Linked DNA regions of Rubrivivax gelatinosus IL144. The protein of the gene in region 1 interacts with the protein of each later gene in a pairwise test. Links are inferred from orthologs where the notes say so. Each region holds a gene or a part of one and is shown on either strand. Other genes may lie near its edges.

Region 1 (15,030 bases):
ATTACCCTCAGGCGTTTACGCGGTCCTGAATCCGGCTGCGCCCTCGGGGCAGGGGGAATCCTAGTGTTCACCCTGATGGGGTTCGCCCAAAATAGAACGATCGTTCGATTTCTGGGGGTTCCGCCTCAGGGGCTTCGGAACCCCCCACTAGAATCGTCGGGTAACGTCAACGTCAACTCCCAGGAGCTGAGGCATGAAGGTGCTGGTCCCCGTCAAGCGGGTGGTCGATTACAACGTCAAGGTCCGCGTGAAGAGCGACGGCACCGGGGTCGACATCGCCAACGTCAAGATGAGCATGAACCCCTTCGACGAGATCGCCGTCGAAGAGGCGGTGCGGCTCAAGGAGAAGGGCGTCGCGACCGAGATCGTCGCCGTGTCCTGCGGCGTCACGCAGTGCCAGGAGACGCTGCGCACCGCGATGGCGATCGGCGCCGACCGCGCGATCCTCGTCGAGACCACCGAGGAACTGCAGCCGCTGGCCGTCGCCAAGCTGCTGAAGGCGCTGGTCGACAAGGAGCAGCCGGGCCTCGTCATCGTCGGCAAGCAGGCGATCGACGACGACGCCAACCAGACCGGCCAGATGCTGGCCGCGCTCGCCGGCCTGGCGCAGGGCGCCTTCGCCAGCAAGATCGAGATCGCCGACGGCCGTGCCAAGGTCACGCGCGAAGTCGACGGCGGCGCCGAGACCGTGGACCTCAAGCTGCCGGCCGTCGTCACCGCCGACCTGCGCCTGAACGAGCCGCGCTACGTCACGCTGCCCAACATCATGAAGGCCAAGAAGAAGCCGCTGGAGGTCGTCAAGCCGGCCGACCTGGGCGTCGACGTGACGCCGCGGCTGAAGACGCTGAAGGTCAGCGAGCCGCCCAAGCGCGGCGCCGGCGTCAAGGTGCCCGATGTGGCGACCCTGGTCTCGAAGCTGAAGAACGAAGCGAAGGTGATCTGAGATGGCTGTCCTCGTCATTGCCGAACACGACAACGCGACCGTCAAGGGCGCGACCCTGAACACCGTCACCGCGGCGCTGGCCTGCGGCGGCGACGTGCACCTGCTGGTCGCCGGCGAGAACGCCGGCGGCGCCGCCCAGGCCGCGGCGCAGATCGCCGGTGTCGCCAAGGTCCTGCACGCCGACGGCGCGGCGCTGGCCCACGGCCTGGCCGAGAACCTCGCCGCCCAGGTCGTCGCCATCGCCAAGGACTACAGCCACGTGCTGTTCCCCTCGACGGCCGGCGGCAAGAACGTCGCCCCGCGCGTGGCCGCGCTGCTGGACGTCGCCCAGATCAGCGACGCGACGAAGATCGTCTCGGCCGACACCTTCGAGCGCCCGATCTACGCCGGCAACGCCATCGCCACGGTGCAGAGCGCCGACGCGATCAAGGTCATCACCGTGCGCACGACCGGCTTCGACGCCGCGGCGGCCAGCGGCGGCTCGGCCTCGGTCGATGCCATCCCGGCAGTCGCCGACTCGGGCCTGTCGGTCTTCGTCGGCTCGGAACTCGCCACCAGCGACCGGCCCGAGCTGACCGCTGCCAAGATCATCGTCTCCGGCGGCCGCGCGCTGGGTTCCAGCGACAAGTTCAACGAGGTGCTGACGCCGCTGGCCGACAAGCTGGGCGCCGCACTCGGCGCCAGCCGCGCCGCGGTCGACGCCGGCTACGCGCCCAACGACTGGCAGGTCGGCCAGACCGGCAAGATCGTCGCGCCGCAGCTCTACATCGCCGCCGGCATCAGCGGCGCGATCCAGCATCTGGCGGGCATGAAGGACAGCAAGGTCATCGTCGCGATCAACAAGGATCCCGAGGCCCCGATCTTCAGCGTCGCCGACTACGGCCTGGAGGCGGACCTGTTCGCCGCGGTGCCGGAGCTGGTCGCCGCGCTCTGAAGAAAAACAAGACCCCGAGGCGCCCTCCGTGGCGCCTTTTTTCCATCTGGAGACAAGAACCATGACGTACCGTGCCCCGGTCAAGGACATGCTGTTCGTGATGAAGGAGCTCGCGGGCCTCGACGCCGTCGCCGCGCTGCCCGGATTCGAGGACGCCGGCTTCGACACCGCCGTCGCCGTGCTGGAGGAATGCGCGCGGTTCAACGAGAACGTCGTCGCGCCGCTGAACCGCGTCGGCGACCTGGATCCTTCTTCGTTCGCCGACGGCCGCGTGCGCGCCACGCCGGGTTTCAAGGAAGCGTTCCAGCAGTTCGCCGAAGGCGGCTGGCAGGGGCTGCAGCACCCGGTGGAGTTCGGCGGCCAGGGCCTGCCCAAGCTGATCGGTGCGGCCTGCGGCGAGATGGTCAACAGCGCCAGCATCAGCTTCGCGCTGTGCCCGCTGCTGAGCGACGGCGCCATCGAGGCGCTGCTGACCGCCGGCGGCCACGAGATGCAGCAGGCCTACATCCCGAACCTGATCTCGGGGCGCTGGACCGGCACGATGAACCTGACCGAGCCGCAGGCCGGCAGCGACCTGTCGCTGGTGCGCACGCGTGCCGAGCCGCAGGGCGACGGCAGCTACAAGCTATTTGGCACGAAGATCTTCATCACCTGGGGCGAACACGACATGGCCGAGAACATCGTCCACCTCGTGCTCGCACGCGTCAGCGGCGCGCCTGAAGGCGTGAAGGGCATCTCGCTGTTCGTCTGCCCGAAGGTGCTGGCCGACGGCACGCGCAACGACGTGCACTGCGTCAGCATCGAGCACAAGCTGGGCATCAAGGCCAGCCCGACCGCGGTGCTGCAGTTCGGCGACCACGGGGGCGCTGTCGGTTACCTCGTCGGCGAGCAGAACCGCGGCCTCGAGTACATGTTCATCATGATGAACGCCGCGCGTTTCGGCGTCGGCGTGCAGGGCATCGCGCTGGCCGAACGCGCCTACCAGCAGGCCGTGGCCTATGCGCGCGACCGCGTGCAGAGCCGCCCGGTCGACGGCTCGACGCCGGGGGCTTCGGCCATCATCCGCCACCCCGACGTGCGCCGCATGCTGATGACGATGCGCGCCCACACCGAAGGCTGCCGCGCGATGGCGCTGGTGGCCGCGGCCGCCTACGACGCCGCGCACGCCCATCCGGACGAAGCCGCGCGCAAGCAGAACCAGGCCTTCTACGAGTTCCTGGTGCCGCTGGTGAAGGGGCTGTCCACCGAGATGAGCCTGGACGTCGCCAGCCTGGGCGTGCAGGTGCACGGCGGCATGGGCTTCATCGAGGAGACCGGCGCCGCCCAGCACCTGCGCGACGCCAAGATCCTGACGATCTACGAAGGCACGACGGCGATCCAGGCCAACGACCTGGTGGGCCGCAAGACGGCGCGCGACGGCGGCGCCACGGCGCGGGCGATCGCCGCGCAGATCGAGGCCACCGAAGGCGAGCTGAACGCGTCCGGCAGCGCCGCGGCCTTGGCGATGGCGCGCCACCTGGGCGCCGCGCGCCGTGCCTTCCTGGACGTCGTCGACTTCGTGCTCGCCAAGGTGAAGAGCGATCCGAACGCGGTGTTCTCCGGCAGCGTGCCCTACCTGATGCTGGCCGGCACCGCGGTCGCGGGCTGGCAGATGGCGCGCGCGCTGCTCGTCGCCGAACAGCACCTGGCCGCCGGCGAGGACCCCGAGTTCATGAAGGCCAAGATCGCCACCGCACGCTTCTACGGCGACCACCTGCTGGTGCGCTGCGGCGGGCTGCGCGACGCGATCGTCGACGGTGCCGAGTCGGTCACCGCGCTCGAACTGGAGGCCTTCTGATGCTGCCGCCCGTGCTGCAACATCTGGCGCTGCCGGTCATCGGCTCGCCGCTGTTCATCATCAGCAACCCCAAGCTCGTCATCGAGCAGTGCAAGGCCGGCATCGTCGGCTCGATGCCGGCGCTCAACGCGCGGCCGGCCTCGCAGCTCGACGAGTGGCTGGCCGAGATCACCGAGACGCTGGCCGCCTGGGACCGCGACCACCCCGAGCGCAAGTCGGCGCCGTTCGCGATCAACCAGATCGTGCACAAGAGCAACGACCGGCTCGAGCACGACCTGGAGGTCTGCGCGCGCTACAAGGTGCCGCTGGTCATCACCTCGCTGGGCGCGCGCAGCGACCTCAACGACGCGGTGCACGCCTGGGGCGGCATCGTGCTGCACGACGTCATCAACAACGCCTTCGCGCACAAGGCGGTGGAGAAGGGCGCCGACGGCCTGATCGCGGTGGCGGCGGGTGCCGGCGGCCATGCCGGCGTCAAGAGCCCGTTCGCGCTGATCCAGGAGATCCGCGCCTGGTTCGACGGGCCGCTGGCGCTGTCGGGCTCGATCGCCACCGGCGACGCGGTGCTGGCCGCGCAGGCGATGGGCGCCGACCTGGCCTACATCGGCTCGGCCTTCATCGCCACCGACGAGGCGCGTGCCGCCGAGGCCTACAAGCAGTGCATCGTCGACTGCGACAGCGACGACATCGTCTATTCCAACCTCTTCACCGGCGTGCACGGCAACTACCTGAAGCCGTCGATCCGCAACGCGGGGCTGGACCCGGACCACCTGCCCGAGAGCGACCCGTCGAAGATGAACTTCGGCGGCGACGGCGCCAAGGCCTGGAAGGACATCTGGGGCTGCGGCCAGGGCATCGGTGCCGTGAAGGCCGTGCTGCCGGCCGGCGAACTGGTCGCACGGCTCAAGCGCGAGTACGACGCGGCGCGCCAGCGCCTGGGCCTGACGGCCTGAGTCGGCCCCGCCGGGCTCAGCGGGCCGGGTCGCCGTTCGCGGCGTCGCCGGCCCGTCGTCCGTCCAGCACCTCGTAGTCGGCGTCGCAGCCGACGCCCGCGGCGACCCAGCGCCGCGCCAGCCGCGCCGTCCAGGCCGAGGGCAGCCACGGCAGATGGCGGCCGGGCTCGGCGATCGCGCCGCAGCGGTAGCGGCCTTCGTCGGCGGCCCAGACCAGCGCCGCACAGGCGCCGTGGCGGCGGCGCGAGATCCACACGCCCAGCGGGCAGGGCTCGGCGGCGCAGCAGACGCCGCAGCCGTTGCAGGGCTCGCCGGTCGCCGGCTTGGGCGGCGCCTCGGGCACGAGCAGGATGCGGCGGGTGGACATGGCGGGCGCAGTGTGCGCCCTGATGGCGGGCCGCCAAGCGCCGATGAAGACCGCCGCCGCGTGCCATTTGCCACGCGGCGCACGAAGCCGCCCGGGTTTGCGCTGGCTCAGATCGCCCCACCCGGATTCAGTACAAGTGCTACAGTCCTTCGCTGGATACGGAACGTGTCTGGTCCTTCCCGTCCCCTTGCTGAGTCAGATGTGCAGCAAGGCGGGTCGCAATCCGCCAACCGGTGAAGCCGGGGCCGCGGAAGGTTGATCAACCCATCGTAGCCCTGGGAACCGGGGCGAAAGGTGCGCGAGAGATGATGCAGCAGTACAGGTCGAATTCGTACCTGTTCGGGGGCAATGCCCCGTACGTCGAGGAACTCTACGAGGCCTACCTCGACAACCCCGGCAGCGTGCCCGACAACTGGCGCGCCTACTTCGACAACCTCCAGCACGTGCCCGCGGTCGACGGTTCCGACAGCCGCGACGTCGCCCACGCCCCGGTCGTCGAATCCTTCGCACAACGCGCCAAGGCCAACGCCTTCGCGCTCAAGGCCAGCGCCGTCGACCTCGCCGTCGCGCGCAAGCAGGTCCACGTCCAGAGCCTGATCGCGGCCTACCGCGTTCTCGGCTCGCGCTGGGCCGACCTCGATCCGTTGAAGCGCACCGAGCGCCCCAAGATCCCCGAGCTCGATCCGGCGTTCTACGACCTGAGCGAGTCGGACATGGACATCATGTTCTCGGCCGCGAACACGTATTTCAGCAAGGCCGAGAACATGAGCCTGCGGGAGATCCTGCAGGCCCTGCGCGAGACCTACTGCGGCACGATCGGCGTCGAGTTCATGCACGGCACCGACCCGACCGAGAAGCGCTGGTGGCAGGAACGCCTGGAGTCCTCGCGCAGCAAGCCAAGCTTCACGGCCGAGGAGAAGAAGCACATCCTCGAGCGCCTGACCGCCGCCGAAGGCCTGGAGCGCTACCTGCACACCAAGTACGTCGGCCAGAAGCGCTTCTCGCTCGAAGGCGGCGAGAGCTTCATCGCGTCGATGGACGAACTGGTGCAGCGTGCCGGCGAGAAGGGCGTGCAGGAGATCGTCATCGGCATGGCCCACCGCGGCCGCCTGAACGTGCTCGTCAACACCCTGGGCAAGATGCCCAAGGACCTGTTCGCCGAGTTCGACCACACCGCGCCCGAGGCGCTGCCGGCCGGTGACGTCAAGTACCACCAGGGCTTCTCGAGCGACGTCTCGACCGCCGGCGGCCCGGTTCACCTGAGCCTGGCCTTCAACCCCTCGCACCTGGAGATCGTCAACCCGGTCGTCGAAGGTTCGGCCAAGGCGCGCATGGACCGCCGCGGCGACCCGATGGGCAACCAGGTCCTGCCGGTGCAGGTGCACGGCGACGCGGCCTTCGCCGGCCAGGGCGTCGTGATGGAGACGCTGGCGCTGGCCAAGACGCGCGGCTACTTCACCGGCGGCACGGTGCACCTGGTCGTCAACAACCAGATCGGCTTCACGACCAGCGACCCGCGCGACAGCCGCTCGACGCTGTACTGCTCGGACGTCGTCAAGATGATCGAGGCGCCGGTGCTGCACGTGAACGGCGACGACCCCGAGGCCGTCGTGCTCTGCACCCAGCTGGCGATGGACTACCGCCAGCAGTTCAAGAAGGACGTCGTCGTCGACATCGTCTGCTTCCGCAAGCTCGGCCACAACGAACAGGACACGCCGAGCCTGACGCAGCCGCTGATGTACAAGAAGATCGCCCAGCACCCGGGCACGCGCAAGCTCTACGGCGACAAGCTCGTCGCCCAGGGCGTGCTGCCGGCCGACGGCCCCGACCAGATGGTCAAGGCCTTCCGCTCGGCGATGGACGAGGGCCGGCACACGATCAACCCGGTGCTGACCAACTTCAAGAGCAAGTACGCGGTCGACTGGGCCCCGTACCTGGGCCGGAAGTGGACCGACGCCGCCGACACCGCGCTGCCGCTGGCCGAGATCAAGCGCCTGGCCGAGCGCGTGACGACGGTGCCGCCGACCTTCAAGCTGCATCCGCTGGTCGAGAAGGTGCTCGCCGACCGCGCCGCGATGGGCCGTGGCGAGGTCAACGTCGACTGGGGCATGGGCGAGACGCTGGCCTACGCGTCGCTGGTGGCCAGCGGCTACGGCGTGCGCCTGTCGGGCGAGGACTGCGGCCGCGGCACCTTCGTGCACCGCCATGCCGTCCTGCACGACCAGAACCGCGAGAAGTGGGACATCGGCACCTACGTGCCGCTGCAGAACGTCGCCGAAGGCCAGGCGCCGTTCGTCGTCATCGACTCCATCCTGTCCGAAGAAGCGGTGCTCGGCTTCGAGTACGGCTACGCCTCGGCCGAGCCGAACACGCTGACGATCTGGGAAGCCCAGTTCGGCGACTTCGCCAACGGCGCGCAGGTCGTCATCGACCAGTTCATCGCCTCCGGCGAAGTGAAGTGGGGCCGGGCCAACGGCCTGGTGATGCTGCTGCCGCACGGCTACGAAGGGCAGGGTCCCGAGCACAGCTCGGCGCGCCTGGAGCGCTTCATGCAGCTGGCCGCCGACAACAACATGCAGATCGTGCAGCCGACCTCGGCCAGCCAGATCTTCCACCTGCTGCGCCGCCAGATGGTGCGCCCGTTCCGCAAGCCGCTGGTGATCTTCTCGCCGAAGTCGCTGCTGCGTGCCAAGGACGCGACCTCGCCGCTCACCGAGTTCACGCGCGGCGAGTTCCGCACCGTGATGACCTCGCTGCACCCGGAGGCCGAGGCCGACAAGGTCAAGCGTGTCGTCTGCTGCTCGGGCAAGGTGGTCTACGACCTGATCCGAAAGCGCGAGGAGAAGAAGGCCGCCGACGTCGCGATCATCCGCGTCGAGCAGCTCTATCCGTTCCCGCACAAGGCTTTCGCGGCCGAGATGAAGCGTTTCCCGAACGCCACCGAGGTCGTCTGGTGCCAGGACGAGCCGCAGAACCAGGGCGCGTGGTTCTTCGTGCAGCACTACGTGCACGAGAACATGCTCGACGGCCAGAAGCTGGGCTATGCCGGCCGGCCGCCGTCCGCTTCGCCCGCGGTCGGCTACTCGCACCTGCACCAGGAGCAGCAGAAGGCGCTGCTCGAGCAGGCCTACGGCAAGCTCAAAGGCTTCGTGCTGACCAAGTGAGCGCGTGCCGGGCGCGCCGTGTGGCGCAGCCCGGCCTCGCCGCGTGGTCGATGGAGCCGTGTCGGCCCCTCTCGCCCCGCGGTGCCCCGAACAAGACACCGAGATAGACCATGGCAATCGTTGAAGTGAAGGTCCCGCAACTGTCCGAATCGGTCGCGGAAGCCACCCTGCTGCAATGGAAGAAGAAGCCCGGCGACGCCGTCGCCGCCGATGAGATCCTGATCGAGATCGAGACCGACAAGGTCGTGCTCGAAGTGCCGGCGCCGGCCGCCGGCGTGCTGGCCGAACTCGTCGAGGCCGACGGCGCCACCGTCGCCAGCGACCAGTTGATCGCGAAGATCGACACCGAGGCCAAGGCTGGCACCGCCGCGCCCGCAGCAGCCGCTCCGGCGCCTGCCGCCGCCGCCCCGGCGCCGGCTGCCCCGGCCCCCGCCGCAGGCGGCTCCAAGGCCGGCGTCGCGATGCCCGCGGCGGCCAAGCTGATGGCCGACAACCAGCTGGCCGCCGGCTCGGTGCCGGGCACCGGCAAGGACGGCCGCGTCACCAAGGGCGACGTGCTCGGCGCGCTGGCCGCGCCCAAGGCCGCGGCGCCGGCGCCCGTCGCCGCGCCGGCCGCTCCGGCCGTCGCCAAGCCGCTGCCGCCGGTGGCCGCGCCCGCGGTCAACCTCGGCGAGCGCCCCGAACAGCGTGTGCCGATGTCGCGCCTGCGCGCCCGCGTCGCCGAGCGCCTGCTGCAGTCGCAGGCCACCAACGCCATCCTGACGACCTTCAACGAGGTCAACATGGCGCCGGTGATGGAGATGCGCAAGCGCTTCCAGGAGCGCTTCGAGAAGGAACACGGCGTCAAGCTCGGCTTCATGTCCTTCTTCGTCAAGGCCGCGGTCGCGGCGCTGAAGAAGTACCCGGTGCTCAACGCCTCGGTCGACGGCAACGACATCGTCTACCACGGCTACTTCGACATCGGCATCGCCGTCGGCTCGCCGCGCGGCCTGGTCGTGCCGATCCTGCGCAACGCCGACCAGATGTCGTTTGCCGACGTCGAGAAGAAGATCGCCGAGTACGGCACCAAGGCCCGCGACGGCAAGCTGTCGATCGAGGAGCTCTCCGGCGGCACCTTCTCGATCAGCAACGGCGGCGTGTTCGGCTCGATGCTGTCGACGCCGATCATCAACCCGCCGCAGAGCGCGATCCTCGGCGTGCACGCGACCAAGGACCGCGCCGTCGTCGAGAACGGCCAGATCGTCATCCGCCCGATCAACTACCTGGCGATGTCCTACGACCACCGCATCATCGACGGCCGCGAGGCCGTGCTCGGCCTGGTGGCGATGAAGGAAGCGCTGGAAGACCCGTCGCGCCTGCTGTTCGACATCTGACCCGCACGATGAGCCTGGCCGACGAACTCTCCCGTCTGGACGAACTGCGCCAGCGCGGCGTGCTGAGCGACGAGGAGTTCGCGCGCGCCAAGGCCCGCCTGCTCGACGGCCCGGCGGCCGCGCCGGCCGTCGACGCCGTCAACCGCCTGCGCCGCAGCCGAGCCGACCGCTGGCTCGGCGGCGTCTGCGGCGGCCTGGCGCGCGCCACCGGCGTCGAGAGCTGGATCTGGCGCCTCGTCACCCTCGGCCTGGCCTTCTTCGGCGGCACCGGCGTGCTGCTGTACCTGCTGCTGTGGATCTTCGTGCCCGAGGATCCCGTCTAGAAAGACCTCATGTCCAAGAACTTCGACGTCATCGTCATCGGCGGCGGCCCGGGCGGCTACATCGCCGCGATCCGTGCCGCCCAGCTGGGCTTCGCCACCGCCTGCATCGACGAGTGGAAGAACGACAAGGGCGGCCCGGCCCCGGGCGGCACCTGCACCAACGTCGGCTGCATCCCGAGCAAGGCGCTGCTGCAGTCCAGCGAGCACTACGAGCACGCCGCCAAGCATTTTGCCGATCACGGCATCGGTCTGAAGAGCCTGTCCATCGACGTCGCGAAGATGGTCGCGCGCAAGGACCAGGTCGTGAAGCAGAACAACGACGGCATCCTCTACCTGTTCAAGAAGAACAAGGTGAGCTTCTTCCACGGCCGCGGTTCGTTCGTGAAGGCGGTCGACGGCGGCTGGGAGATCGCCGTCGGCGACGAGGTTCTGACCGGCAAGCAGGTCGTCGTCGCCACCGGCTCCAGCGCGCGCGCGCTGCCCGGCCTGCCCTTCGACGAGGACAAGATCCTCAGCAACGACGGCGCGCTGCGCATAGGCGCGGTGCCCAAGAAGCTGGGCGTCATCGGTGCCGGCGTCATCGGCCTGGAGATGGGCTCGGTCTGGCGCCGCCTGGGCGCCGAGGTGCAGGTGCTCGAGGCGCTGCCGGCCTTCCTGGGTGCGGCCGACGAGCAGATCGCCAAGGAAGCGCAGAAGGCTTTCGCCAAGCAGGGCCTGAAGGTCGAGCTGGGCGTGAAGATCGGCGAGATCAAGACCGGCGCCAAGGGCGTCAGCGTCGCCTACGCCGACGCCAAGGGCGCCGAGAAGACGCTGGACGTCGACAAGCTGATCGTCTCGATCGGCCGCCAGCCCAACACCACCGGCCTGAACGCCGAGGCCGTGGGCCTGAAGCTCGACGAGCGCGGCGCCATCGTCGTCGACGACGAGTGCCGCACCAACCTGCCGGGTGTCTGGGCGGTCGGCGACGTCGTGCGCGGGCCGATGCTGGCGCACAAGGCCGAGGAAGAGGGCGTCGCGGTCGCCGAGCGCATCGCCGGCCAGCACGGCCACGTCGACTTCGGCCTGATCCCCTGGGTCATCTACACCAGCCCCGAGATCGCCTGGGTCGGCAAGACCGAGCAGCAACTCAAGGCCGAAGGCCGCGCCTACAAGGCCGGCAGCTTCCCGTTCATGGCCAACGGCCGCGCGCGTGCGCTGGGCGACACGACCGGCATGGTCAAGTTCCTCGCCGATGCCACGACCGACGAGATCCTCGGCGTGCACATCGTCGGCCCGATGGCCAGCGAGCTGATCGCCGAAGCCTGCGTCGCGATGGCCTTCAAGGCCAGCAGCGAGGACATCGCGCGCATCTGCCACGCCCACCCCTCGCTCGCCGAGTCGGTGAAGGAAGCGGCGCTGGCCGTCGACAAGCGCACCCTGAACTTCTGATGCCGCCTGCCGGGGGCGCGGCCGGCGCTTCGCCGTTCGCGGCCCGCCTGGACGCACTGCGGCAGGCCTTCGCCCAGGGCCCGGTGGAAGCCGCCAGCCCCGAGGTGCAGGCGCTGCACGACGAGGCGCTGGCCGTCGACGCCTGGCGCGACGCCGCCGAGGCGGCGCTGCTGCTGGCCAAGGGCCACGCCAACCGCGAGCAGCCGCTGCCGGCCCAGCAATGGGCCGAGCGTGCCGCCGGCCACGCCTTGCGCGCCGGCGCCGCCGAGCTCGAGGCCTCGGCCTGGGTCCTGCTCGCCTCGGAACGGGCCCGCGCGCTGCGGCCGGTGCCTGCGATGCAGGCCGTCGGCCACGTGCTGCGGCGCATGGCCGACGTCGACGAGCCGCGCACCGTGGCCACCGTCTTCACCGGCGTCACGCTGGCCTTCGAGGCGCTGGGGCTGGACCTGCACGCGCTGGAGTCGGCACGTCGTGCGCTGCAGGCCGGCACGGTGCTGGCCGACGAGGCGATCCTGCTGCGCCTGCGCATCAACCTCGTGCACAGCGGCCTGCACGCCTAGGACCAGCTGCACGAGGTCGACGCCGACAAGGCCGCGGCGCTGCTGGCCGAGCTGCGCTGGCCGCTGGAGGCCGTCGACCGCACGACGGCCGAGCTGGCCGCCCGGGGCGTGCCGGGGCGCAGCAGCCACGACTTCCTGCGTGCCGGCTGGCTGGTGCGGGCCGGCGACGACGCGGCGGCGGCGCCGCTGCTGCAGGCGCTGGTCGACGAGGCCCGCGGCATGCCGCCGGGGCTGATGGCCGAGGGCTGGCTGCTGCATGGCGAGCTGCTGCGGCGACGCGGCGAGGACGGAACCCGGTCAGCGGCCCGGGCGCTGGAGCTGGCCGAACGTTTTGCCGACGACGGCGCGGTCTGGCTGCGCCGCCGTGCGCGTGCCGAAGACCTGGCGGGTCGTCCCGACGCCGCATTGCCTCTGCTGCTGCGCTGCCACGCGCGCCAGATGGCCTCGGTGCGCGCGGCGCTGGACGCGCGCGTCGACGAGCTCGCCGCGCGCCTCGTCGACCTGCACCTGCGCGACGAGAACCGCCAGCTGCGCGCCCACAACCAGGGCCTGCAGGACGACGTGCGCCAGTACAGCCGCCTGGCCGAGACCGACGCGCTGACCGGGCTGCCGAACCGGCGCGCGCTCGAAGCCGAGTTCGAGGCCCGGCGCGGGCCCGGCCCGCTGGTGCTGGCGGTGCTGGACCTGGACCATTTCAAGCGCATCAACGACCGCTTCTCGCACCTCGTCGGCGACGCCGTGCTGCGCCAGGCCGGGGCGCTGATGGCGGCTTCGCTGCGCGCGCCGGACCTGCTGGCGCGCCTGGGCGGCGAGGAGTTCGTCGCGCTGGCCGCGCTCCCGCCCGACGAGGCGGCCGGCGCTTTCGAGCGTGTGCGCCGGTCGCTGGCCGAACATGCCTGGGGCGAGATCGCCGAGGGCCTGCAGGTGACGGTCAGCATCGGCGTCACGGCGGTGAGCGCCGGCGAAGACCTGATCGCGGCGCTGGCGCGCGCCGATGCGCTGCTGTACCGCGCCAAACACGAGGGCCGCGACCGGGTCGTGCACGACGCCGGCTAGCATCGCGGTCTTTCCATCCTCCACTGAGCTTCCTGAACCGATGAGCGGCGTCCGAGCGTTGTACGAGGCCACGCTGGCCGAGCGCGGCTACCAGTCCGACCCGGCGCAGCTGCGTGCGATCGACGCGCTCGAGCGCTGCGAGCGCGAGTGGGCCGACTACAAGGCGCGGCGCGGCAACCGCATCACCAAGCTGCTGGTGCGCCCGCCGATCCCGCGCGGCGTCTACATGGTCGGCGGCGTCGGCCGCGGCAAGAGCTTCCTGATGGACTGCTTCTTCCAGGCCGTGCCGCTGGTGCGCAAGACGCGGCTGCACTTCCACGAGTTCATGCGCGAGGTGCACCGCGAACTGCAGGACCTCAAAGGCACCGTCGACCCGCTGGACGAGCTGGGCCGGCGCATCGCGCGGCGCTTCCGCCTGATCTGCTTCGACGAGTTCCACGTCGCCGACGTCACCGACGCGATGATCCTGCACCGGTTGCTGCAGGCGTTGTTCGACAACCGCGTCAGCATCGTCACGACGTCCAACTTCCACCCCGACGACCTGTACCCTAACGGCCTGCACCGCGACCGCATCCTGCCGGCCATCGAGCTGCTGAAGGCGCAGCTGGAAGTCGTCGACGTCGACGCCGGCATCGATTACCGCCAGCGCACGCTGCAGCAGGTCGCCACCTACCACTGCCCGGCCGACGCCGAGGCCGAGCGCGCGCTGGCCGAAGCCTTCGAGCGCCTGGCCGAGGCGCGTGACGAAGACCCGCTGCTGCACATCGAGCACCGCGAGCTGCGCGCGCGCCGGCGTGCCGGCGGCGTCGTCTGGTTCGACTTCAAGACGCTGTGCGGCGGTCCGCGCTCGCAGAACGACTACCTCGAGCTGGCCTCGCGTTTCCACACGCTGATCCTGTCGGACGTGCCCGCGATGCCGCCGCGCCTGGCCAGCGAGGCGCGGCGCTTCACCTGGCTGGTCGACGTGCTCTACGACCGGCGCGTCAAGTTCCTCGTCTCGGCCGAGGTGCCGCCCGAGGCGCTGTACACCGACGGCCCGCTGGCCCACGAGTTCCCGCGCACCGTGTCGCGGCTGCGCGAGATGCAGTCGGCCGAGTACCTCGGGCTCGAACGCCGCGAGGTCGACACCTCGCTGACCTGAAGCTTCGCCCTCGGGCACACTCCCGCCGATGTATCGCCGTCTTCTCCCGCCGCTGGCCGCGCTGCCGCTGCTGGCCGCCTCCTGGGCCGCGCTGGCGGCTTCCGCCACCTCGGATCTCGACGACCGCGCCGAGCGCAGCCGCATCGCCGCCGAACGCAGCGCTGCCGAGTCGCGCTACGCGGCCGAGGAGGCCGAGTGCCGCAAACGCTTCGTCGTCACCGCCTGCGTCGACGAGGCCAAGGCCCGGCGCCGCGAGACCCTGGGTCGCCTCAAGCACCAGGAGCTGGTGCTCGACGAGCAGGGCCGCCGCCGCCGTGCCGCGGCGCGCCTGCAGGCCATCGAGGAGAAGCAGCGCGAGGCCGCCGCACGCCCGCCGATGCCGGCGCAGCCGGCGCCGGTGATCCGCGAGGCGGCATCGGCACCCGCCGCACGCGCGCCGCAGACGCCGTCGGCCGCCGAACGCGCGCAGCGCGCGCGCGACGAGGCCGCACGTGCCCAGCGCCGGGCCCAGGCCGCCGAGGACCTGCGCCAGCAGGCTGCCGAGGACCGCGCCCGCATTTCCGAACGCGAGGCCGACCGCCGCGCCAAGGACAAGAAGCCGTCGACGCCGCTGCCGGCGCGGCCCGAGATCCCGAAGAACTAGGGCCGGGGGCGGCTACTTCAGCGCCTCGAAGCGCATCAGCGCCAGCGACAGGTTGTCGCCGCCGCCGCGGGCCCGCTGGCGCGCCTTGTTGACCAGCATCTCGCCGGCCTCGCGCGGCGGCAGCGCGTGCACGATCGCGCCCAGTTCCTTGGGCGTGAAGTAGTGCCACAGGCCGTCGCTGCAGGCCATCAGCGTGTCGCCCGGCTCCAGCCGCTCGATGCGGTGCAGCGCCACCGGCGGGTCCGAGTGCGTGCCCAGGCAGCCGGTCAGCAGATTGGACTGCGGGTGGGTGTTGGCCGCCTCCTCGC
Region 2 (14,651 bases), 410 kb from region 1 along the record:
CCACAGGTCCGACGGCTGCTCGGCGGAGCGCACCTGGCGCCGCACCCATTCGCCGTGGGAACCGTCGAGTTCTTCGGCGGCGACGAGGAAATCGTGTTTCGTCGTCACGAAGGCGCGGCGTGCGGCCAGCCGCGCCAGGCGCGGGCCGGCCAGCGCGACGGCGCCGACTACCGGGTGCACCGGCAGGCGCGGACGTTCGACGGCGTGCAGGGCAGGGCGGTTCACAGCGGCATCAGGCGCGAGCGACCGCGCTTCGGAAAATGGCCGTTGAGGCGGGCGAGGCGGCGTTCGGCCTCGGACTGACTGCGGTGCAGCGCGACGACGCGGTAGAGGTCGGCGCGCAGATGCCAGAGTTCGCGCAGCGTGCGCGCCTGCTGGATGCGTTCGGACAGCTGGTGGACGTCGGAGCCTTGCAGATCCAGCAACGAGTCGACGAACTCCTGGCGTGCGACCGGCAGCTGGCTCAGCGGCGGCGCCGCGTCCAGCGCCGCCGGGGCGGTGAGCCAGAAGACGAAACGGTCCCAGGCCGCGGTCGGCGCGGTGCGCAGCGACGGCGGCGGCACCGGCGCGCGACCGAAGCCGACGCTGTCGGCGGGTCGGGATGCGCTGCGGGGCAACATGCTGGAACTGGTCATGAACGTGATATCGGCCACGAATGGCACGGCTTAAGTGCATTGTGGTCAGCCGGGCAACGCGTTAAGGCCCGAACAAGGGCCACGAAGCCGGTCAGTTCATTCGCCGTTCATCAGCCGGGCAGGAGTGAACCAGCCGGCTGCCGACGACAGCCGAGGCGATCTTTCGAGAGGGAGAAGTGGCGTGGCGGCAGCGTGGCCGCCCGCGTCAACGGCCGGTGCTCAGACCGCGCCGTAGACCGCCTTGCGTTCGGCGGTGTAGGTCCACCAGGGGCGCGGCTCGGCACCGCGCATGAAGTCGACGGCGGCCATGAAGGTGTCGAGCACGCAAGGATCCTGGCGCTTGCCGGTGGCTTCGCAGAGCGCGCGGTACAGCGCCAGCGCGTCGCGCTCGGCCAGTTCACGCGGGTGCAGGATGCCGAGCTGGCGCAGGTCACCGGCGATCGACGGACCGATGTTGGGCAGTTGCTCGAGCAGTTCGCATTCGTCGGCCGTGCGAGCCTTCAGCGGCCGCGGTGCCTTGGGCGCCCGTGGCGGGCGCGCCGGCCCCGGCCGCGGCGGCGCCGAGGGCAGCGTGCGACGGGCGTAGGGCGCGGCCATCACGCTCACATCAGCATCGTGTTGCGGATCAGGCCGACCGCGATGCCCTCGAGCTCGAAACCCTGGTCGCTGCCTTCCAGCGGCACGACGATGGTCTGGAAATCGGGGTTCTCGGGGATCAGCTCGATCGCGGCCTTGGTGCGGCGGAAGCGCTTGACGGTGACGTCGTCGCCCAGGCGCGCGACGACGATCTGGCCGTTCTTGGCCTCGTGCGCCTTCTGCACCGCGAGCAGGTCGCCGTCCATGATGCCGGCGTCACGCATGCTCATGCCGCGCACCTTGAGCAGGTAGTCGGGCTTGCGCTGGAACAGCGAGGCCTCGACGACGTAGCTCTGGTCGATGTGTTCCTGCGCCAGGATCGGGCTGCCGGCGGCGACTCGGCCCACGAGCGGCAGCGTCAGCTGCGCCAGGCTGGGCAGCGGCAGGCTGAACTGCTTGCCGTGCTGCGACATGCGCGCCTCGGCCAGCGCACGCAGTGTGTCAGACTTCAGCCGGATGCCGCGCGAGGTGTTGCCGACGAGTTCGATGACGCCTTTGCGTGCGAGGGCTTGCAGGTGCTCCTCGGCCGCGTTGGCCGAACGGAAGCCCAGCTCGGCGGCGATCTCGGCCCGGGTGGGCGGGGCGCCGGTGCGCTCGATCGCGCTTTGCACGAGGTCGAGGATCTGCTGCTGTCGCGGCGTGAGCTTGGGGCTGTCGTCCATCGCGTGATCCGGTCTTTGAGACTGGAGATTCATCCAGATCACTGTATTTTCATCCAGAGGACCACGGAATGCAAAGCGAATCGCGTGTCGTCGCGCTGGTCGCCACCGGCGGCACGATCGCCGGCACGGCGGCGCGCGGCGACGATCTCGTCGGCTACGACGCCGGCGCGCTGTCGGCCGAACAGCTCACCGCCGCCGTGCCGGCGCTGGCCGGCGAGGCGCTGGAGACCTGGACGCTGGCGCGGCTGGACAGCTGCGACCTGGGCCACGCGACCTGGGCGCTGCTGCTCCGCGAGCTGCAGTCGCGGCTGGCGCGGCCCGAGTTCGCCGGCATCGTCGTCACGCATGGCACCGACACGCTGGAGGAGACCGCCTGGTTCCTGCACCGCACGCTGGCCGCGCCCAAGCCGGTGGTGCTGACCGCGGCGATGCGCCCGGCGAGCGCGCCGTCGCCCGACGGCCCGCAGAACCTGCTCGACGCCGTGCGTTTGGCGCGCGAGCCCGGCGCCCGCGGCGTGCTGGTCGCTTTCGGCGGCAAGGTCTACGCAGGGAGCGAGCTGCGCAAGCTGCACGGCTGGCAGCTCGACGCCTTCTCGGCGGGTGACGCCGGAGCCGTGGCGCTCGTCGAAGACGGTGCTTTCCGCCGGCTGCGCGACTGGCCGGCGCCTGAGTTGCATCCCGCACCGGTCGGCGAGGTGCCGCCCGGCCGATGGCCGCGCGTCGAGATCGTCACCAGCCATGCCGGTGCCAGCGGGCGCATCGTCGATGCGCTGGTGGCCGACGGTGTGCAAGGCCTGGTGATCGCCGGCACCGGCAACGGCACGGTGCACACGGCGCTGCGTGAAGCGGCGGCGCGGGCGCTGGCGGCCGGGGTGGCCGTCGTGCGCGCCTCGCGCTGCCTGGCAGGCGGCGTCGTCGGCACGACCGACGGCGCCTTGCCGCACTACGGCGCGGCGACACCGGCGCAGGCGCGCATTGAGCTGATGCTGGACCTGCTGGCGCGCCGCGCCTGAGCCGCCGTCAGGCGACCGACAGCGCGACGTCGACGTTGCCGCGCGTCGCGTTGGAGTACGGGCAGACCTCGTGCGCCTCGGCGACCAGCGCCTCGGCTTCGCTCTTGTCGAAGCCCGGCAGCGACACCGTCAGCGCGACGGCGATGCCGAACGCACCCGGCTTGCCGGCGTGCGGGCCGATCGAGACTTCGGCGTTGATCGAGGCGTCCGCGGGAATCGCCTTCTTGTGGCGGGCACCGACGGCCTTCAGCGCGCCGATGAAGCAGGCGGCGTAACCCGCGGCGAAGAGCTGCTCCGGGTTGGTGCCGGCGCCGTCGTCGCCGCCCAGCGCCTTGGGCGTCGACAGCTGGATGTCCAGGCGGCCGTCGTCGGACTTGGCGGTGCCGGTGCGGCCGCCGGTGGCGGTGCCGCGGGCGGTGTAGAGCGCTTTTTCGATGGCCATGGAAAGTCTCCTTGGGGTTACGTCGTGAAGGGCGGCCTCAGGCCGCGCGGGGAAGGGATTCGTTGATGCGCCGGCGCAGGGCCTGCACACGCTCGACGAGCACCGCCAGTTCGGCGGCGTCGCAGTCGACACCGGCAAGCAGCCGGCCTTGCAGTTCGACCGCCTGGGCTTGCAGCGCGCGGCCGGCTTCGGTGGGCTCGACGTGCACGCGGCGCTGGTCGGTTTCGTCGCGCTCGCGGCGCACGAGCCCGGCGCGTTCCAGCCGGCGCAGCAGCGGCGTCAGCGTGCCGGACTCCAGGTCCAGTCGCTCGCCGATGCCCGACACCGTCTGCCGGCCTTCGTGCCACAGCACCAGCATCACCAGGTACTGCGGGTAGGTCAGGCCGAGCGGTTCGAGCAGCGGGCGGTACAGCCGCGTCATCGCCAGCGAGCCCGCGTACAGAGCGAAGCAGAGCTGGCGTTCCAGTGGCAGCAGGGCGGGGGCGTCGGTCGAGGCCATGGGCCGCACTGTAGCCAGTTGCGCGCAACTCGGTTGCGCACAACTTGATACGCCGACCGGCCGAAGGGTTGATGCCGGCCGCGCCGGCATCGAACTCAGTTTTCGGCTTGAAGCGACTCGATCTCGGTCTGCAGTTCGAGCCAGCGTTCCTCGAGCATGCCGGTCTCGGCGGCGACGTGGTTCAGGCGCCGGCCCGCTTCGGCGATCTCGGCGCCGGACATCGTGCCGCTGGCGAGCTGGGCCTCGAGTTCGGCGCGTTCGGCGCCCAGCTTCTCCAGCCGGGTGTCGATCTGCGCCAGCTCGTTGCGCAACGGGCGCGTGCGGTTGGCCAGCGCCTGGCGGGCCTGCGCGGCCTGCTTGCGGTCTTCGCGGCGGTCGCCGCTCGGCTGGGGCGCCGGACGCGCCGGCTGTGCGGCCTTGCTCTCCACCGGCGTCGCCGGGACGAAGGCCGCCGGCCGCGGCGGCGGCGGCGGTTCCTGGCCACGCGCCGTGGCACGCGAGACCTCCAGCAGCCAGCGCTGGTAGTCGTCGAGGTCACCGTCGAAGGGCTCGACGCCGCCGCGGCTGACCAGCCAGAACTCGTCGCAGGTCTCGCGCAGCAGCGCGCGGTCGTGGCTGACCAGCATCACCGTGCCTTCGAACTCGTTGAGCGCGATCGACAGCGCCTCGCGCGTCGTCAGGTCCAGGTGGTTGGTCGGCTCGTCGAGCAGCAGCAGGTTGGGGCGCTGCCAGACCAGCATCGCCAGCACCAGGCGTGCCTTCTCGCCGCCCGACAGCGAACCCACGGCCTGCGTGACCATGTCGCCGGTGAAGCGGAAGCGGCCGAGGAAGTCGCGCAGTTCCTGCTCGCGCGCCGCCGGGCCGACGTCGCGCGCCAGCCGCACCATGTGCATCAGCGGGCCGTCGTCCAGCGACAGCACGTCCAGCTCCTGCTGCGCGAAGTAGCCGATGACCAGGCCCTTGCCTTCGGTCATGCGGCCCGCGAGCGGCGCCAGCGCATGGGCGATGGTCTTCACCAGCGTCGACTTGCCCTGGCCGTTGGCGCCCAGGATGCCGATGCGCTGGCCGGCCAGCACCGAGCGGCTGACACCTTGCACGATGGCCGTGCTGCCGTAGCCGCAGACCAGGCCGTCCAGCGACAGCATCGGGTTGGGCAGGCTCACCGGCTCGCGGAACTCGAACTCGAAGTCGCTGGCCGTCAGCACCGGCGCCAGCTTCTCCATGCGCGCCAGTGCCTTGACCCGGCTCTGCGCCTGCTTGGCCTTGGTCGCCTTGGCCTTGAAGCGGTCGATGAAACGCTGCAGGTGGGCGATGCGATCCTGCTGCTTGCTGTAGGCGGCCTGCTGCTGTTCCAGGCGCTCGGCGCGCATCTCCTCGAAGGCGCTGTAGTTGCCGCCGTAACGCGTCAGCGTGCATTCGTCGAGGTGCACCGTGACCTTGGTGACGGCGTCGAGGAACTCGCGGTCGTGGCTGATGACGACCATCAGGCCGTCGAAACGCTTGAGCCAGGCTTCCAGCCAGACCAGGGCGTCCAGATCCAGGTGGTTGGTCGGTTCGTCGAGCAGCAGCAGGTCGGCCGGGCACATCAGCGCGCGCGCCAGCTGCAACCGCATGCGCCAGCCGCCGGAGAAGCTGTTGACCGGCGCGTCGAGCTGGTCGCTGCGAAAACCCAGGCCCAGCAGCAGCGCCTGGGCGCGCGAGCGCGCGTCGAAGGCGCCGGCTTCGTCGAGCTGCATATGGGCTTCGGCGATGGCGTGGCCGTCGCCGGAGGCTTCGGCCGCGGCCAGCGCGGTCTGCGCCTCCACGAGCGGGATGTCGCCCTGGAGCACGAAGTCGGTCGCGCCGTCCTCGGTCTCGGGCATGTTCTGCGCCACTTCGCCCAGCCGCCAGCGCGGCGGGATCTCGACGTCGCCGGTGTCGGCCTGCAGGCGGTTGGTCAGGAGCGCGAACAGGCTGGACTTGCCGGCGCCGTTGCGGCCGATCAGGCCGACCTTCTCGCCCGGCTGCAGCACCAGGTTGGCGTTCTGCAGCACGACCTTGACGCCGCGTCGCAGCGTGATGTTGCGCAGCGTGATCACAGGCCGGCCTCCAGCGCCTGCGCGGTCAGCAGCAGCACCTGGTCCTCGCCGACGCTGGTTTCCAGCCAGACGGCCTCGAGGCGCGGGAACGCGGCTTCGAAATGCGCGCGTTCGTGGCCGATCTCCAGCACCAGCACGCCGTGCGGCGACAGATGCGCCGGCAGCGCGGCCAGCAGCGTGCGCACGAAGTCCATGCCGTCGTCGCCGCCGTCCAGCGCCAGCGCCGGCTCGGCGCGGTACTCGGGCGGCAGCGCCTGCATCGATGTGCGGTTGACGTAGGGCGGGTTGCAGAGCACGAGGTCGTAGACGCCGTCGGCCGCCGCCAGACCGTCGCCCTGGCGCAGGCGGATGCGCGACTGCAGGCCGTGGCGCTCGACGTTGATCGCGGCAACCGCCAGCGCGTCGGCGCTGAGGTCGGTCGCGTCGACCTCGACCTCGGGCCAGGCCATCGCGGCCAGCACGGCCAGGCTGCCGTTGCCGGTGCACAGGTCCAGCACGCGCCGCGTCTGGTCCGAGAGCCAGGCGTCGATCGCACCGTCGGCCAAGGGCTCGGCGATCAGCGAACGCGGCACGATGACACGTTCGTCGACGGTGAAGGGCACGCCTTGCAGCCAGGCTTCGCCGGTCAGGTAGGCGGCGGGTTTGCGCGTGGCGATGCGCTCGGCCAGCAGCGTCTCGCAGGCGGCGACGTCAGCCGCCGACAGTTCACGCGCGGCGTGTTCGTCCAGCGCGTCCAGCGGCAGGCCCAGCTTCCACAGCACGAGCCAGGCGGCTTCGTCGAAGGCGTTGGTGGTGCCGTGCCCAAACGAAACGCCCGCCTCGGCGAGGCGGGCGCTGGAGGTCTCGATCAGCTCGATCAGGGTCATGGAAAGAAGTTTTTCAGCGTGCCGCGGTAGACGTTCTTCAGCGTCTCGACCGAGGCCGCGTCGACGTGTTCGTCGATCTGGTGGATGGTGGCGTTGAGCGGCCCGAACTCGACGACCTGCGGGCAGATCGCGGCGATGAAACGCCCATCGGAGGTGCCGCCGGTGGTGCTGAGCTCGGGCTCGACGCCGCATTCGGCTGTGATGGCCGCGCCCAGCGCGGCGATCAGCGGGCCGGGTGTCGTCAGGAAGGGGCGGCCGGAGAGCGTCCACTCCAGCCGGTGCTCGACGCCGTGGCGCGCCAGCACTTCGGCGACCCGAGCCTGCAGCGACTCGGGCGTCGACTCGGTGCTGAAGCGGAAGTTGAAGTCGACGACCAGTTCGCCCGGGATGACGTTGCTCGCCCCGGTGCCGCCGTGCAGGTTGCTGACCTGCCAGCTCGTCGGCGGGAAGAAGGCGTTGCCCTCGTCCCAGCGCATCGCCGCCAGCTCGGCCAGCGCCGGCGCGAAGACGTGGATCGGGTTCTTCGCCAGCTGCGGGTAGGCGATGTGGCCCTGCTTGCCGATGACCGTCAGCCGGCCCGACAGCGAGCCGCGGCGGCCGTTCTTGACCATGTCGCCCAGGCGCGAGACCGAAGTCGGCTCGCCGACGATGCAGGCGTCCAGGCGTTCGCCGCGCTGTTGCAGCAGCTCCACCAGGCGCACGGTGCCGTCGACCGACGGGCCCTCTTCGTCGCTGGTCAGCAGGAAGGCGATCGCGCCGGCGTGGCGCGGCTGCGCGGCGACGAACTCCTCGACGGCGACGACCATCGCCGCCAGCGAGCTCTTCATGTCGGCGGCGCCGCGGCCGTAGAGCCGGCCGTCGCGGTGGCTGGGCACGAAGGGGTCGCTCGTCCAGCGCTCCAGCGGGCCGGTCGGCACGACGTCGGTGTGGCCGGCGAAGGCCAGCACCGGGCCCGGCAGGCCGCCGGTGCGGCGCGCCAGAAGGTTGGTGACGCGGAAGTTCTCCGGGCCGCAGACCAGCGTCTCGCACTCGAAGCCCAGCGCCGCCAGGCGCGAGGCGATCAGTGCCTGGCAGCCGGCGTCGTCGGGGTTGACCGAGCGCCGAGCGATCAGCTGCTCGGCCAGGCGCAGCGCGTCGTTCATCGCACGCTCCAGGGGGCGCCGCCGCCGCGGCCGTCCTCGGGGCGCACGTCGATCGTGATCTCGGTGAAGCTGGCCGGCTCCAGCTCGTCGGCAGGCTTGGGCGGCGGGGCTTTGGCGGGGGCGCCGCCAGCGGGCGCGTTCTGCAGGCGCCACAGCAGGTTGGTCGGCGAGTCGGCGTAGGCCAGGCCTTCATCGCGCGTGATGACGCCTTCGTTGATCAATCGCGCCAGGTCCTGCTCGAAGGTCTGCGAGCCTTCGGCGATCGACTTCTCGACGGCTTCCTTGACGCCGGCGAGGTCGCCCTTCTCGATCAGCTCGGACACCAGCTTGGTGTTGAGCAGCACCTCGACGGCCGGCACGCGGCCGCCGGTGGTGGCGCGCAGCAGGCGCTGCGAGATCACCGCGCGCAGGCCGGAGGACAGGTCCGACAGCAGCGTCGGCCGCGCCTCGGGCGTGTAGAACGACAGGATGCGGCCCAGCGCGTGGTAGCTGTTGTTCGCGTGCAGCGTCGCCAGCACCAGGTGGCCCGACAGCGCGTACGAGGTCGCCGCGGTCATCGTCTCGCGGTCGCGGATCTCGCCGATCATGATGCAGTCGGGCGCCTGGCGCAGCGCGTTCTTCAGCGCGATCTGCAGGCTCTGCGTGTCGCGGCCGACCTCGCGCTGGTTGACGATGGACTTCTTGTTCGAGAACAGGAACTCGATCGGGTCCTCGATCGTCAGGATGTGGCCGGTGACCTGCTGGTTGCGCCACTCCAGCATCGACGCCAGCGTCGTGCTCTTGCCGGTGCCGGTGGCGCCGACCATCAGGATCAGGCCGCGTTTTTCGGTGACCAGCTGCGACAGCAGCGGCGGCAGCCCCAGCGTGTCCAGCGCCGGGATCTGGTGCGGGATGCAGCGGAAGACCGCGGCGACGGTGCCGCGCTGCTTGAAGGCCGAGAGCCGGAAGCTGCCGACCCGCGGGATGCCGATGCCGACGTTCAGCTCGCCGGTGTCGTCCAGCTCCTCGAGCTGGTGCGGCGTCAGCAGCTCGGCCAGCAACTGGCGCGTCTGCGTCGGGCTCAGCAGCTGGTCCGACAGCTGCAGGATCTGGCCGTGGATCTTGATGAGGATCGGCGTGTTCGCCGACAGGTAGACGTCGGAGGCGTTCTTCTCCGCCATCAGGCGCAGCACGCGCTCCATGTTGCCCGACATGCCGATCCTCCCGTCGCTGCGCGTCTTCAGGCGCGCAGCAGCTCGTTGATGCTGGTCTTGGCGCGCGTCGCCGCCGTCACCTGCTTGACGATCACCGCGCAGTACAGGCTGTGGCTGCCGTCGGCCGCCGGCAGCGAGCCGCTGACGACCACCGAGCCCGCCGGCACGCGGCCGTAGCTCACTTCGCCGGTCATGCGGTTGTAGATCTTGGTGCTCTGGCTGATGAACACGCCCATCGAGATCACCGAGTTCTCCTCGACGATCACGCCTTCGACGACTTCGGAGCGTGCGCCGATGAAGCAGTTGTCCTCGATGATCGTCGGGTTGGCCTGCAGCGGCTCGAGCACGCCGCCGATGCCGACGCCGCCCGACAGGTGCACGTTCTTGCCGATCTGCGCGCAGGAGCCCACCGTCGCCCAGGTGTCGACCATCGTGCCTTCGTCTACGTAGGCGCCGATGTTCACGTAGCTGGGCATCAGCACGACGTTCTTGGCCTGGAAGCTGCCGCGGCGGGCCACCGCCGGCGGCACGACGCGCACGCCGGTGGCACGGATGGCCTCGGCGTCGGCACCGCCGTACTTGGTCTCGACCTTGTCGAAGAAGCTCAGCTCGCCGGCCTGCATCAGGCGGTTGTCGTTGAGGCGGAAGGACAGCAGCACCGCCTTCTTGACCCACTGGTTGACGGTCCACTGGCCGACGGCCTGGCGTTCGGCCACGCGCAGGCGGCCGGCGTCGAGTTCGTCGATCACGTGCTCGACGGCCTCGCGCACCTCGGGGGCGTTGACGGCGTTGATCTCGGCACGCCGTTCCCAGGCGAGGTCGATGGTGGCTTGGAGCTGGGTCGTCATCGGGTGAGGCTTTCGGTGTAGGAAACGATGCGGTCGGCGGCTTCGAGGCATTCCTCGAGCGGGGCGACGAGCGCCATGCGGACGCGGCCGGCGCCGGGGTTGCGGCCCTGCGCGCTGCGCGCCAGCAGGCTGCCGGGCAGGACGGTCACATTGTATTGAGCGAGCAGGCCCTGGGCGTAGGCGACGTCGTTGCCGCCGGGGACCGCGGCCCAGAGATAGAAGCCGGCGTCGGGCAGCGCGACGTCGAGCACGCCGGCCAGCCGCGGCGTGACGGCGGCGAACTTCTGTCGGTAGGCCTCGCGGTTGGCGACGACGTGCGCCTCGTCGTTCCAGGCGGCGACGCTGGCGCGCTGCACCAGCGGGCTCATCGCGCTGCCGTGATAGGTGCGGTAGAGCAGGAAGGCCTTCAGCAGCGCGGCGTCGCCGGCGACGAAGCCCGAGCGCAGCCCGGGCACGTTGCTGCGTTTGGACAGGCTGGTGAAGGCGACGAGATTGCGGAAGTCGCTGCGGCCGAGCTTCGCCGCCGCCTCCAGCCCGCCCAGCGGCGCTTCGTCGCGGAAATAGATCTCCGAATAACACTCGTCGCTGGCAATGACGAAGCCGTGGCGGTCCGACAGCTCGAACAGCCGCGCCCATTCGTCCAGCGGCATCACCGCGCCGGTCGGGTTGCCGGGCGAGCAGACGTAGAGCAGCTGCGTCGTGGCCCAGGTCGCGTCGTCGATCGCCGACCAGTCGGCGGCGAAGTTGCGCGCCGGGTCGCTGGGCGCAAAGGCCGTGCGTGCGCCGGCCAGCAGCGCCGCGCCTTCGTAGATCTGATAGAACGGGTTGGGGCAGACGACCGTGGCGCTCTCGCGCGTCGGGTCGATCACCGTCTGCGCGAAGGAGAACAGCGCCTCGCGCGAGCCCAGCACCGGCAGCACCTGGCTCGCCGCGTCGACCGTGATGCCGTAGCGCCGGCCCAGCCAGGCGGCGCAGGCTTCGCGCAGCGCCGGCTCGCCGGCGGTCGCCGGATAGGCGGCCAACGACTTCAGGTTGGCCACAAGCGCTTCTTCGAGCAGCGCCGGCGCCGGGTGTTTGGGTTCGCCGATCCCCAGATTGATGGATCGCAGCGCCGGGTTGGGCACCAGACCGCGCGTCAGCTCGCGCCAACGCTCGAAAGGGTAGGGGTTCAGGCGGGCCAGCAACGGGTTCATGGCGCGGATTATCCCGGAGGGGGATGGCGCGGCCGGCGGCCACAATCGGTCGCGACTTTCCGCTGCCGATTCCGGCACGATGTCCCCGTCCACCCTGACAGGAGAAGCTCATGAGCCTTCCGCGCGAGATCTTCGTCGTCTCCGCCGCCCGCACCGCGATCGGCACCTTCGGCGGTGCCCTCAAGGACCTGCCGCTGTCCGAACTGGCGACGCTGGCCGTCAAGGCCGCGCTGGAGCGTTCCGGCGCCCCGGCGGCCGCCATCGGCCACCTGGCGATGGGCACCGTCGTGCCCACCGAGCCGCGCGACGCCTATCTCAGCCGCGTCGCCGCCATGGGCGCCGGGCTGCCGCAGGAGACGCCGGCCTTCAACGTCAACCGGCTCTGCGGCTCGGGGCTGCAGGCCATCGTCTCGGCGGCTCAGGCGATCACGCTCGGCGACTGCGAGCTGGCGGTCGGCGCCGGCGCCGAGAACATGTCGCGCGGCGCCTACCTGATGCCCAGCGCGCGCTGGGGCGCCCGCATGGGCGACGCGCAGATCCTGGACTTCGTCGTCGGCGCGCTGAACGACCCGTTCCACAAGGTGCACATGGGCATCACCGCCGAGAACGTCGCCGAACGTTTCGGCATCACGCGCGAGCAGATGGACGCGCTGGCGGTCGAAAGCCACCGCCGCGCCGCCGCGGCGATCGAGGCCGGCTACTTCCGCGAGCAGATCATCCCGGTGGTGCAGCAGACCCGCAAAGGCGAGGTCGTCTTCGACACCGACGAGCACGTCAAGCCGGGCACGACGCTGGAGGGGCTGGCGAAGATGAAGCCGGCGTTCAAGAAGGACGGCACGGTGACCGCCGGCAACGCCTCGGGCATCAACGACGGCGCCGCGGCCGTCGTGCTGGCCAGCGCCGAGGCCGTCAAGGCGCACGGGCTGACGCCGCTGGCGCGGTTCGTGGGTTACGCCCACGCCGGCGTCGAGCCGGCGATCATGGGCATCGGCCCGGTGCCGGCGACGCGTGCGCTGCTGGCGCGCACCGGGCTCAAGGTCGGCGACTTCGACGTCATCGAAGCCAACGAGGCCTTCGCCGCCCAGGCCTGCGCGGTGTCCAAGGAGCTCGACCTCGACCCGGCCAAGGTCAACCCCAACGGCTCGGGCATCTCGCTGGGCCACCCGATCGGCGGCACCGGCGCGATCATCACCACCAAGGCGATCCACGAGCTGCGCCGCATCGGCGGCCGCTACGCGCTGGTGACGATGTGCATCGGCGGCGGCCAGGGCATCGCCGCCGCATTCGAGAAGGTCTAAGGCCCCCCCCGGAGCGCCTTCGGCGCTCCCCCCTCAAGGGGGCGCCGCCAGTGACCCGGCAAAGCCGGGCCACGGCGTCCGCTTGATGCGCTGGCGAGTGCGCAGCCGACTGCCGCGGCGCCGCAGGCCTGTCAGTTACAGCGCCCCGCGACAGCCGGGCGCGCCGCAGCGGCACGGCAGCGTGCCGCCGTGGTGCGTCTCGCCGTAGTCGACGGTGATCTCCTCACCCGGGGCGATGGCGCGCAGCGAGAAGAACTCTACGCGGCCGTTGTCCAGCACCAGCCGGGCGTTGGGCCGGCAGCTGTGGTTGGTGTAGCGCATCGGGTCGGTCGACAGCGTGAAGTCGATCGCGCGCTTGGGCGACAGCTCGACGATCATGATGCGTTCGTGACGCGTCGCGCGGATGCGCGCCTGCTCGACGCTCAGCGCCTCGCCGCGGATCTCGCCGATCTTCACGCGCTCGGGGATGGCCTCGGCGGCAAAGACACCGTGGCCGTCGATGGTGCTGACAGCGACCTCGACCGCGTACTTCTGGTAGGGCCGGCGTTCGACGCGCGGCGCCTCCGGCACGTTCACGCCTGCGGCGCCGGTAGCACGACCGGCGCGGCCGGCTTCCAGCCCTTGGCGCGGTGTTCGACGGTGACGTGGGTGCCGATGCCGCCGCGCACGAACCAGTTGCCGTGGATGCGCAGGAACCGCGGCTTGATGGCCTTCACCAGGTCCTCGAGGATGGTGTTGGTCACCTTCTCGTGGAACGCGCCTTCGTTGCGGTAGCTCCAGAAATAGAGCTTCAGGCTCTTCAGCTCGACGCACAGCTTGTCCGGCACGATCTCGATCGTGAAATGGGCGAAGTCGGGCTGGCCGGTCAGCGGGCACAGGCAGGTGAACTCGGGCACGTCGAAGCGGATCACGTAGTCGCGTTCGGGTGCCGGGTTCGGGAAGACCTGCAGTTCCTTGCTGGGCTGGGTGGGCGGCACCGCGGGGGCGGTGCGCTGGCGGGGGGGGGTGCGGGCCATCGGAGTTCGGGGGCGGCGGGGCCGGGGGGAAAGGGGCGCGATGCTATCATCCGGCCACCAGCGCGCTCCCCCGTCGAGCGCGTTTTGCCATGTAGATCAAGCACTTGCGTGTATTGACCCGCCGCCAGCGGCCGCCTCGATGCGACTGAACCAGATCAAGCTCGCCGGCTTCAAGTCCTTCGCCGAACCGACCACCTTCCAGCTGCCCGGGCAGCGTGTCGGCGTCGTCGGCCCGAACGGCTGCGGCAAGAGCAACATCATGGACGCGGTGCGCTGGGTGCTCGGCGAGAGCAAGGCCAGCGAACTGCGCGGCGAGTCGATGCAGGACGTGATCTTCAACGGCTCGGGCCAGCGCAAGCCCGCCAGCCGGGCCAGCGTCGAGCTCGTCTTCGACAACGCTTCGGCGCGTGCCGGCGGCCAGTGGAACGCCTTCGCCGAGATCGCCGTCAAGCGCGTGCTGACGCGCGACGGCACCTCCAGCTACTTCATCAACAACCAGCCGGTGCGCCGGCGCGACGTGCAGGACGTGTTCCTGGGCACCGGCCTGGGCCCGCGCGCCTACGCCATCATCGGCCAGGGCACGATCAGCCGCATCATCGAGAGCCGCCCCGAGGAACTGCGCCTGTTCCTCGAAGAGGCCGCCGGCGTCTCCAAGTACAAGGAACGCCGCCGCGAGACCGAGAACCGGCTGAAGGACACGCGCGAGAACCTGACGCGGGTCGAAGACATCCTGCGCGAGCTGAACCTCAACCTCGAGAAGCTGGAGAAGCAGGCCGAGGTCGCCGCCGCCTACCGCCGGCTGCAGGACGACGGCACGACCAAGCTGCACCAGCTCTGGTTCCTGAAGGCGCGCGACGCCGCCGGCGAGGAAGAACGTGTCAAGACCGCGGTGCTGGCCGCGACCAACGTGCTCGAGCAACGCATGGCCGAGCTGCGCCACGTCGAGGCCGAGCTGGAGCAGCTGCGCCAGGCGCATTACGAAGCCAGCGACGAGCTGCACGCGCGCCAGGGTTCGCTGTCCGAAGCGGCACTGGAAGTGAGCCGGCTCGAGGAACGCATCCGCTATGTCGTCGACGGCCGCCAGCGTGCCGAGCAGCGCCTGGCCGCACTCGACGCGCAGAACGAAGGCT

The links.
Region 2: the proteins of RGE_RS13500 (region 1) and RGE_RS11700 interact in binary tests that used the Escherichia coli proteins (3 or more experiments, as listed by UniProt). The link is inferred for Rubrivivax gelatinosus IL144 from one-to-one orthologs.

The regions. Positions count from the first base shown.
Region 1 is NC_017075.1:2,931,285-2,946,314, reverse strand. The notes cover bases 5,021-8,398. They hold RGE_RS13500 (2-oxoglutarate dehydrogenase E1 component), read left to right. Parts: upstream 5,021-5,339; coding sequence 5,340-8,198; downstream 8,199-8,398. Other genes in these bases: odhB (2-oxoglutarate dehydrogenase complex dihydrolipoyllysine-residue succinyltransferase), read left to right, coding at 8,309-8,398; RGE_RS13505 (hypothetical protein), read right to left, coding at 5,021-5,034. Outside these bases: RGE_RS13530 (MFS transporter), read left to right, coding at 1-29; RGE_RS13525 (electron transfer flavoprotein subunit beta/FixA family protein), read left to right, coding at 194-943; RGE_RS13520 (electron transfer flavoprotein subunit alpha/FixB family protein), read left to right, coding at 945-1,877; RGE_RS13515 (acyl-CoA dehydrogenase), read left to right, coding at 1,939-3,714; RGE_RS13510 (NAD(P)H-dependent flavin oxidoreductase), read left to right, coding at 3,714-4,667; more of RGE_RS13505, read right to left, coding at 4,684-5,020; more of odhB, read left to right, coding at 8,399-9,571; RGE_RS13490 (PspC domain-containing protein), read left to right, coding at 9,580-9,894; lpdA (dihydrolipoyl dehydrogenase), read left to right, coding at 9,904-11,322; RGE_RS13480 (hypothetical protein), read left to right, coding at 11,322-11,882; RGE_RS23265 (GGDEF domain-containing protein), read left to right, coding at 11,991-12,938; cell division protein ZapE, read left to right, coding at 12,979-14,079; RGE_RS13465 (hypothetical protein), read left to right, coding at 14,108-14,722; RGE_RS13460 (PP2C family protein-serine/threonine phosphatase), read right to left, coding at 14,735-15,030. UniProt on the Escherichia coli protein: E1 component of the 2-oxoglutarate dehydrogenase (OGDH) complex which catalyzes the decarboxylation of 2-oxoglutarate, the first step in the conversion of 2-oxoglutarate to succinyl-CoA and CO(2).
Region 2 is NC_017075.1:2,523,461-2,538,111, forward strand. What follows is about bases 3,475-6,473. They hold RGE_RS11700 (ABC-F family ATP-binding cassette domain-containing protein), read right to left. Parts: upstream 5,966-6,473; coding sequence 3,983-5,965; downstream 3,475-3,982. Other genes in these bases: RGE_RS11695 (MarR family winged helix-turn-helix transcriptional regulator), read right to left, coding at 3,475-3,887; prmB (50S ribosomal protein L3 N(5)-glutamine methyltransferase), read right to left, coding at 5,962-6,473. In the rest of the region: RGE_RS11665 (hypothetical protein), read right to left, coding at 1-225; RGE_RS11670 (hypothetical protein), read right to left, coding at 222-620; RGE_RS11675 (helix-hairpin-helix domain-containing protein), read right to left, coding at 855-1,232; transcriptional repressor LexA, read right to left, coding at 1,238-1,933; RGE_RS11685 (asparaginase), read left to right, coding at 2,002-2,946; RGE_RS11690 (organic hydroperoxide resistance protein), read right to left, coding at 2,954-3,388; more of RGE_RS11695, read right to left, coding at 3,426-3,474; more of prmB, read right to left, coding at 6,474-6,831; dapE (succinyl-diaminopimelate desuccinylase), read right to left, coding at 6,828-7,973; RGE_RS11715 (PilT/PilU family type 4a pilus ATPase), read right to left, coding at 7,970-9,166; dapD (2,3,4,5-tetrahydropyridine-2,6-dicarboxylate N-succinyltransferase), read right to left, coding at 9,193-10,014; dapC (succinyldiaminopimelate transaminase), read right to left, coding at 10,011-11,207; RGE_RS11730 (acetyl-CoA C-acyltransferase family protein), read left to right, coding at 11,318-12,505; RGE_RS11735 (SET domain-containing protein), read right to left, coding at 12,641-13,081; queF (preQ(1) synthase), read right to left, coding at 13,078-13,521; chromosome segregation protein SMC, read left to right, coding at 13,661-14,651. UniProt on the Escherichia coli protein: Genetic data indicate it may be involved in ribosome assembly or function.